Regions from separate parts of the Pseudogracilibacillus sp. SO10305 genome, predicted to be linked through region 2. Evidence: riboswitches for the same ligand, from Rfam matches in the RefSeq annotation. Region 2 holds a riboswitch; each other region holds the start of a gene.
The links. Region 2 has a riboswitch for S-adenosylmethionine ahead of SPD45_RS12800 (methionine ABC transporter ATP-binding protein). Riboswitches for the same ligand answer to the same signal wherever they lie in the genome.
Positions count from the first base shown of each region.

Region 1: another riboswitch for S-adenosylmethionine. It lies ahead of SPD45_RS03105 (methionine ABC transporter ATP-binding protein); the one in region 2 lies ahead of SPD45_RS12800 (methionine ABC transporter ATP-binding protein).
Region 3: another riboswitch for S-adenosylmethionine. It lies ahead of SPD45_RS07400 (5-methyltetrahydropteroyltriglutamate--homocysteine S-methyltransferase); the one in region 2 lies ahead of SPD45_RS12800 (methionine ABC transporter ATP-binding protein).

Region 1 is NZ_JAXHDE010000002.1:98,539-101,728, reverse strand. It holds gene gcvH (glycine cleavage system protein GcvH) at 1-337, shown strand, start outside; gene SPD45_RS03115 (toprim domain-containing protein) at 428-781, shown strand; gene SPD45_RS03110 (thioredoxin family protein) at 788-1,096, shown strand; SAM riboswitch class I at 1,168-1,276, shown strand; gene SPD45_RS03105 (methionine ABC transporter ATP-binding protein) at 1,359-2,390, shown strand; gene SPD45_RS03100 (methionine ABC transporter permease) at 2,380-3,045, shown strand; gene SPD45_RS03095 (MetQ/NlpA family ABC transporter substrate-binding protein) at 3,061-3,190, shown strand, end outside.
Region 2 is NZ_JAXHDE010000018.1:52,252-55,441, forward strand. It holds gene SPD45_RS12795 (methionine ABC transporter permease) at 1-340, opposite strand, end outside; gene SPD45_RS12800 (methionine ABC transporter ATP-binding protein) at 330-1,343, opposite strand; SAM riboswitch class I at 1,414-1,517, opposite strand; gene SPD45_RS12805 (pyridoxal phosphate-dependent aminotransferase) at 1,681-2,844, shown strand; gene SPD45_RS12810 (cyclase family protein) at 2,899-3,190, shown strand, end outside.
Region 3 is NZ_JAXHDE010000007.1:59,001-62,190, reverse strand. It holds gene SPD45_RS07410 (helix-turn-helix domain-containing protein) at 1-37, shown strand, start outside; partial or broken gene SPD45_RS14395 (hypothetical protein) at 262-381, opposite strand; gene SPD45_RS07405 (disulfide bond formation protein DsbD) at 796-1,194, shown strand; SAM riboswitch class I at 1,660-1,759, shown strand; gene SPD45_RS07400 (5-methyltetrahydropteroyltriglutamate--homocysteine S-methyltransferase) at 1,868-2,977, shown strand.

The DNA of each region.
Region 1 (3,190 bases), on a different contig from region 2:
ACGAGAAGAAGGAAGCGATATTCGTGTCGGGCTTACTAAATTTGCCTTAGAAGAATTAGGAGACATCGTATTTGCGGAACTTCCAGAAATTGGTACGGAAATTGAAATGAACGAACCATTCGGAAGCGTAGAATCTGTGAAAACAGTATCGGAATTATATGCACCGGTTAGTGGTCGTGTAGTGGAAATTAACGGAGCACTACAAGATAACCCTGAAACAGTAAATGAGTCTCCTTATGACCAAGGATGGTTCATCGTCATCGAACCGACAAAGGACGAGCAGTTAGACGAGTTACTTTCAGCAGACGAATACGAAGCATTAATTTCAGCAGAATAATGGAAAAGCTATTCAACGATGGGCGGACAAAACACATCGTGAATAGCTTTTTGTTTTAAAAAGGTGCAATGAAAAGGATGCAATGATAAAATGAAAATAATTATTGTTGAAGGAAAACAAGATAAAAAACGGCTCGAAACGATTATCGATGGCCGTGATGACGTACAAATTTTATGTACATTCGGAACATTTAGTATTGAAAAATTTGATGAAATGCTTGAAACGTATGATTTAGACAATCATCTTGTTTATATTTTCGTTGATGAGGATCGTCCAGGGAAACAACTTAGAAAAAAGTTGAACGAAGAATTGCCTCATGCTGAAAATATGTATATTCCAGAAGAACATATTGAAGTTGAAGCAGCACCATACAATATTCTCGCAACAGAACTCGTCAAATTTCATATTCGAATTAACCCGATATATTTATTAAAAGATTGGTGAGAAAACATGCAAGAGATCAAACAATTACCATTAACGAAGGATGGTTTCCTTTTTATTCATACCCCCTTTTGTGGGACGTGTCATGTCGCAAGAAGTTTTTTACAAAAAATTGAAACAACACATAAAGAGGAAATTTTTCTAGAGATGAATGGCTCCCTATTTCCAGAATTCATGCAAGAGAATAAAATTGAAAGTGTACCGTGTTTACTCATTGTGAAAGATGGGGAAATAAAGGAGAAAATTTATACGTTTCATTCGGTTGCAAACATATATCATTATGTGTTTGAGTATAAACCTGAGTTATTTTCTAGGTAATATGCATTATCGTTGACAAAGATAACAAGGACTGATAAGATTCAATATAATAACCAATTGAATATAATTAACTCTTATGAAGAGCAACGGAGGGACTGGCCCTGTGAAGTTGCGGCAACCTTCAATTCTGAATTGAAAGGTGCTAAATCCTGCAAAGCACACCGCTTTGAGAAATGAGAGAACGTGAAGATATATAATCTTTTTGTTCTCTAGAGCAAAGAGATTTTTTTATTGGAATAAAAAGAAAAGGAGGGTACACATTTTGATTTCGATCAAAAATTTAAAGAAAACATTCACGATTGACAATCGGCCGATCAAGGCAGTTGATGATTTAACATTGGATATCGAAACTGGTGAAATATTCGGTGTGATTGGATATAGTGGGGCTGGAAAAAGTACGTTCGTTCGCTTACTAAATCGCCTTGAAGAACCGACAGCAGGAACTATTACAATTGATGGCGAGAGCATGACCGAATTAAATGCGAAAAATCTTCGTACAGCAAGACAAGATATCGGAATGATTTTCCAACATTTTAATTTATTATGGTCACGAACGACGGAAGATAATATTGCCTTCCCTCTCGAAATCGCTGGTGTGCCAAAAGCAGAAAGAGAAAAAAGAGTAAAAGAACTCATTCAATTAGTTGGATTAGAAGGTAGAGAAAAAGCGTATCCATCCCAACTTAGTGGGGGACAAAAACAACGTGTCGGAATCGCAAGGGCACTCGCGAATAATCCGAAAGTGTTATTGTGTGATGAAGCGACATCTGCACTTGACCCGGAAACGACGAACTCTATTTTAAATTTACTCGTAGATATTAACGAGAAACTCGGTTTGACGATTATTTTAATTACCCATGAAATGAACGTTATTCGAAAAATTTGTCACCGTGTTGCAGTGATGGAACATGGGAAAATTGTGGAACAAGGGAATGTGTATGACGTTTTCACGAATCCACAACATGGGGTGACACAACGATTCATTGGAGAGGTTGTGGAAGAGGGCCGGGAAGATGATACATTGGATGAAGTATTGGAGGAAGTAGAACGAAAAGGAAAAGTTCTTCGATTACGATTCCAAGGTACAGCAACAAATGATGCTCTTATTAGTGAAATTGCGAAAAACTACGATACTCAAGTTAATATTTTACATGGTAAAATTACGAAAACGACATACGGTACGGTTGGTTCACTTGCAATTCAATTAATCGGAGAGAAAACTGAAATAGAGAAAGTTGAAGCTTTTGTTGAAGCTTCCTCGGTAACAGTGGAGGTAATTCGCGATGACACTTGATTTTTCAAAACTTGATACGAGCCAATTGCTTGAAGCTACATATGAAACGTTTTACATGACAATCATCGCACTTATTGGAACTTTTATTTTAGGATTATTGCTTGGTCTATTACTTTATTTAACAGACAAAGATGGTCTATGGGAAAATAAAATATTAAATTTTATCATTGCGACATTTGTTAACGTCTTTCGTGCTATCCCATTCATCATTTTAATTTTATTATTGTTTCCATTAACGAGACTTTTAATTGGAACGATTCGGGGACCGAATGCAGCACTCCCGGCTTTAATTTTAGGAGCGGCACCATTTTACGGTCGTTTAGTGGAAATTGCATTAAAGGAAGTGAATAAAGGTGTTATTGAGGCAGCGAAAGCGATGGGATCAACGACGAGACGTATCATTTTTAAAGTGTTAATCCCAGAATCAATGCCAGCACTTATTTCAGGTATTACCGTTACAGCGATTGCATTAATTGGATACACCGCAATGGCTGGAGCGATCGGAGCAGGTGGACTAGGGAGTTATGCATATTATGCAGGATTCCAACGAAGAATTTTTGAAATTGTCCTCGTCTGTTCAATCATTATAGTAATTGTCGTTTTTATTTTCCAATTCATTGGAGATTTTATATCTAAAAAAATTGATAAAAGGTAAAGGGGAGAATGTTTCATGAGAAAGGTTTTAGCTTTATTCGCATTAATTTCAATTTTAGTTTTAGCGGCATGTGGTGGAGGAAACAATGACAACGCAAGTAGTAACAACGCAGGTAATAACGATGGGAACGCAGAAGAAGTGACAA
Region 2 (3,190 bases):
CAATACGTGCAAAGAATGGGATCGCTGCAACAGATAAAGCGACACTTGCAGCAGTAGGCCCAATCGAGTTACCGACGACTAACTTTGTAAATGGTGTGATAGCTACCATTAAAATAATGAACGGGATGGAACGAATGACGTTTACAACAAACCCGAGGACGGACTTTATCGGTTTATTTTCGAGAAATAGTCCTTTATCCGTGACGAATAAAATAATCCCTAATGGTAATCCGATGATGAGCGCAACGAGTAGGGCAATTCCTATCATATAAATCGTTTCTCCAAATGCTTGCGTCATTTCGGGTAACAATTCCATGATGCGATCCATATCAAATAGCATCACGAATCACCTCCACATCTACTAGTTGTGATGACATATAATCGATTGCTTTACCAATTTCAGTATTGTCACCTTTCATTTCCATAACGAACATTCCAAGTGGACGTTCTTGAATATATTCAATTAATCCGTGTAAGAAATTACCTTTTACATCAAATGTTTGAATCATATCAGAAATGACGCTTTCCCCAGCAACTTCTCCACGGAACGTAATTTTAACAATTTGTCCAGTACATTTTTGTAACATTTCTTCTGGTACGTCGATATTTACGACATCTTTAATGAATGTTTTCGTTAATTCATTTTTCGGTGTAGAAAAAATGTCATATACGTTTCCGGATTCAACAACTGATCCATCTTGCATAATCGCCATACGGTCACAAATTTCTTTCACGACATTCATTTCATGAGTAATTAATACGATCGTTATATTTAACTCACGGTTTATTTTTTTTAGTAATTTTAAAATGGATGACGTCGTATTCGGATCGAGAGCAGAAGTAGCTTCGTCACAAAGTAATACAGATGGATCATTCGCCAGTGCACGAGCAATACCGACACGTTGTTTTTGACCACCACTTAGTTGTGCAGGGAAGACATCCTTTTTATCTGCTAAATCTACCATATTTAAAAGTTCTTCGACACGTTTATCAATATCTTTTGCTGGTGTGGCTGCTGCCCGTAGAGCGAATGAGATGTTTTCGGCAACTGTTTTTTGGCTAATTAAATGGAAATGTTGGAAAATCATGCCGATTTTTAAACGTGCTTTACGTAAGTTGTTTGCATCCAAAGACATTAAATCAAGCCCGTCAACTAATATTCGTCCGTCTGTAGGTCTTTCTAGTAAGTTAATGCAGCGTAATAAAGAACTTTTACCTGCCCCAGAATATCCGACAATACCGAAGATTTCTCCTTCGTTAATCGTTAAAGATACATTGTCGACCCCAATGACATCTCTATCCTTCGTTTGATACACTTTTGTTAAATTTTCAATTTGAATCATTGCTAGTCTCCTTTTGCAAAAACATAAAAAAACTTCTTTCACAAATATGAAAGAAGAACTGTTAATTTTCAGCTTATCTTTCAGAAATTTGTACGTTCTGAAGGAATTGGCACCTTCCATAATGGGGTTGCCGGACGTCATAGGGCCTTGTCCCTCGGTCACTCTTGATAAGTTATCGACTTATATAATTGTGAAATTTCATATCATTCAAACTAACATATCTAATGATAGCTACTTTCATTTACTTTGTCAATAATTACTGAAAATTTCTTTCTTTTCGAATTTATATTCTTTATACTTATTGTAGAATGATAGAAATGAAATGAGGAATATTAATATGAAATTATCGAATCGATTACAGAATTTGCCAGCACATTTTTTCTCGCAATTAACAAGAAATGTTCAACAAGCTGTTAGTGAAGGGAGAGATGTTATTAATTTAGGTAGAGGAAATCCTGATAAACCAACTCCGCCACATATCGTAAAGGCATTACAAGATGCAGTAGAAGATCCAGAAACACATGGCTATGCACCATTTCGAGGTACGACGGAATTAAAAGAAGCGATAGCGATATTTTATAAACGTGAATATGGGGTAAATCTAGATCCGGAAACAGAGGTTGCCATTTTATTCGGTTCGAAAGCGGGAGTTGTTGAATTACCATTGGCGATCATGGATTCGGGAGAAGTTCTCTTACTTCCAGACCCAGGTTATCCAGATTATTTATCTGGTGTTGGTCTGGCAGATATACGGTTCGAAACGATGCCATTATTAGAAGAAAATAACTATTATCCTAACTATGATGAAATAGCTGACGATATTAAACGAGATGCAACATTAATGTATTTAAATTATCCAAGTAATCCGACGAGTGCGATAGCTGATGAGCCATTTTTTAATGAGACAGTTCAATTCGCGAAAAAAAATAATATTGCGGTTATGCATGATTTTGCTTATGGTGGGATCGGATTTGATGGAAAAAAACCGGTAAGTTTTTTACAAGCAGAAGGGGCGAAAGATGTCGGAGTGGAAATGTATACGATGTCGAAAACATTCAATATGGCTGGATGGCGTGTCGGATTTGCTTTAGGAAATAAAGAGATTGTCGGTGCAATTAATTTATTACAAGATCATATGTTTATTAATCAATTCCCAGCTGTTCAACGTGCAGCTGCAAAGGCATTATTAGGGGAGCAAACGGCGGCGAAAGACATAGTCGCATTATATGAACATCGTCGTAATGTGTTTATCGAAGCTTGTAAAAAGATCGGGTGGAAAGTCGAAGCACCAAAAGCGTCTTTTTTCGCTTGGTTAAAGGTTCCAAATGGACATACGAGTGAATCATTTACGGATTTGTTGTTGAATGAAGCAAATATTGCTGTTGCTCCAGGTATTGCTTTTGGGGCACATGGAGAAGGGTATGTACGAATTGGGTTATTGGAGGAAGAAAATCGTTTACGTGAAGCGGTAGAACGGATAGGGAAACTGGACTTATTTTAATATAGGTCCAGTTTTTCTACGGATAAAATTCATTTGAAAGAGAGGGGGAGCGGTATGAAAGTAATTGATTTAACAGTGACATTGAACGAAAAAATGGACGTTTATCCTGGAGATCCAGCAGTTACGATTGAAAAAGTCCATACATATGGCAAAAATGGCTGGGAATTAAGGAAGTTAACATTAGGTACGCATACTGGCACACATGTCGATGCGTTTTCGCATATGCATAAAGGAAAAGCAAATTTAGATGAAATGCCGATCGAACGATTTTTTGGAGAAGCACAAGTAGTTCAAATAGATGCACAATGGCCGAGGGAGATAGGCTTATTCTTTACTGCACCATTGG
Region 3 (3,190 bases), on a different contig from region 2:
TTCAATTTGGTCTATGAATAATCAGCAGCAAAAATAAATCTTGAAAATAGTAATGTTTTTAAAGCAGACATATATTAAGTGACTAGCACCTTTGCTGTAGGTAGTTTAATTCAAGAAGATTGTGGCAAATAAAGTCAAATAACCGTAAATCTGATTAAAAAATCAATATTTTTACGGTTATTTGACATGCGACCTGAAAAGGTACTTTTTTGTAGTTTTGGCTTACAGTCATTCTAGCTGAACACCTTAATAAATTTATCTTCATTTATTAAGGTTCATTTTACATAAATAATATTTGTTATAATACAATTGTTTAAAATCACTATTAATTTTACTAGGTACCAATTGTATTGTTTCCAAGTTATTAAGCACATGCCAGGTATATTTATTATGATGTCACCATTCAGCTACATCATCTATTGTCCATTTTCCATCTGGTATACTCCACATTTAGCCAATTCTTCATCAGCAGTCAAAAGTTTGATACTCTATCATTCGTCATGTTTTCTAATTTTATTACATAGTTCTTGTCGGGGATAAATAACGACTATGCTCCTTCATTACTCCAATCACCTTTATTAATAGGGGATTTTTTACCTTCGATTGATATGTTTATCTAAACAGGAGGCGCTAAGTTTTATATACGTTGTTTGATTACGGACTTACGCTATTACTCTCATTGCGCATAGATGAATTTTGTTATTTAAATGTTTAAAACCTTATGATAACATGTACTTAAGAGTGGATGATGATTCAATAAAGAGATCGTTTCGCGGTATAATTAGGAGTGTTTATATGTGTAAAAAAACTTTTAATGCGCTAGGTTGGATTATACTTTTGGGAATGGGAATTTCATGGATAGTGTTTGGTTATTCTAATTGGTACTTATTATTACTTCCAATTGCTTACATATTCTTTTTAGTGAATGATGGAAGTATTAAAGAGTTAAAGAGGATAAGAAAAATGTCCATATTTCAAGTAATTTTAATGCTGTTTGCATTGGTTGTGTCAGTGGCTATTGTATTTAGTCTTATTCAATTATCTAGTTACTTAATAAATGATGTATTATACCTAACTGGTGGGATAAAAACATTTAGCGAGATTATGGCAATAATTCTATCCTTATACCCTGTTAAAATTACTTTTGGTACTGTGGTTTATAGGGTAGCAAATGATTTGAAAGGTACAGGATAAGGAAGCCTAAACTTTGTAGAATGAAAAATGAATTCTACTTTGTTCAGATAGATAGACTATCTATAAATAAATCAAAGTTCGATAAAACTAAGGGATGTTTTGGTATATTAACGCATATTATCAATTACTTACATTTATGGAAGAAAAAATTGCGTTGCGAAGTGGTGGATGAATGTGTTCTAGTAACTGTGTAAAGAGTTTTAACTAATTTAGCTAATCAACGTCTGAAGTTAAATTTACCAAAATCAAGTGAGTCGTTATTGAAAAATATTTTATAGAAATGATTATTACTTGTAAATATTTTTATACTTGTTATGGGTCTTGTATTTCTTTTCAGAAATGACGAGGAAGTAGAGCGTTTATAAAATATATAAGTATATGTCTAAATTACAAAAAACAAGTAATTAATTGACTTCTTCAAATAAATAATGTATTCTAAATATTAACATTTTAAATAATATAGTTTTCTTATCAAGAGAGGTGGAGGGACTGGCCCTTTGAAGCCTCGGCAACAGACTGTTTTGTACTGTGCCAATTCCAGAGCAAGAATGCTTGAAGATAAGAAGAGTGAAAAACTACAGAAATGTATCCTCTTCTTGATTCGAGAAGGGGTTTTTTGATGTTAAAAACCTTGAAGAACAAATAACGAAAACAAACAAAAGGAGAATAGGAAATGTCAATTACTTTAACAAGAGCACCGTTCAAGGCAGATCATGTAGGAAGTTTGCTACGAACAGATACGATTCATCAAGCTAGAAAGGACTTTCAAGATGGAAGCATTTCAGCAGATCAATTATATGATATTGAAACAGAAGAGATTAAACGCATAGTCGATAAGCAGATAGAAGTTGGACTTTCAGCAGTTACAGACGGAGAGTTTAGACGTAGATTTTGGCATACAGACTTTTTAGAGCATCTAAACGGTGTAGAAGGATATGTGCCAGAGACTGGATATATCTTTAATGAAAATGAAGAAACGGAAAGATATGATGTACGTAATATTGGAAAAATCTCATTTAACCACGATCATCCACATATTAAAGACTTTAAATTATTCAACAAAATAGTGGATGGACGTGCTGTTGCTAAGCAAACCATTCCAAGCCCAAATCAGTTATTTAACCAAGGGATTCGTAATGAAACAATTTATCCGGATATTGAAGAGTATGCAGAGGATGTTATTCAAACATATCGTGATGCAATACAAGCATTTTATGATGCGGGTGTTCGTTACCTTCAGTTTGATGATGTTTATATTGCCGGTCTGTCGTCACCAGACATTCCATTTAATGATGGAAAATATCCAAGAGAGTATTTGATTGAACTTGCATTAAAGGTTGTGAATGAAGTACTGGAAGGTAAACCAGAAGATTTATATGTTACAACACATCTTTGCCGTGGTAACTATAGATCGAATTGGGCATTTGAAGGTAGCTATGGATTAATTGCACCTACGTTATTTGCCAAAGAAAAAGTAGATGGATTTTTCTTGGAGTATGACGATGATCGCTCAGGTGATTTTAAACCACTTGATTATATTCCGAACGGAGGTCCGCAAGTGGTGCTTGGTTTATTTACTTCTAAAACGGGAGAGTTAGAAGATAAAGCATTAATAAAAGCGCGTATCGAAGAAGCGGCACAATTTATTCCACGAGAACAAATCTGCCTTAGTCCTCAATGTGGATTTGCCTCGACTCATCATGGAAACAAATTGACAGAGGAAGAGCAATGGGAAAAGTTAAAATATATTGTTGACATTGCAAAAGAAGAATTAGGTTATTAAACTATTTTTCAATAAAAAAATAATGAACCTGTGAAAAAAGTCTATTTGGGGTTATCTACCAAATAGGCTTTTGTGCATTTGAAAACCCCTAGTTCTGCCGGGGGTTCTAAATAGCTTTTAGCGTGGTATTAAAAATACCTCTTTCTCTTGTAAGATGAAGATAGTTTCCCGACCACCATATTTTTAACAGAAGGAGACAATCCTAGTGTAGGA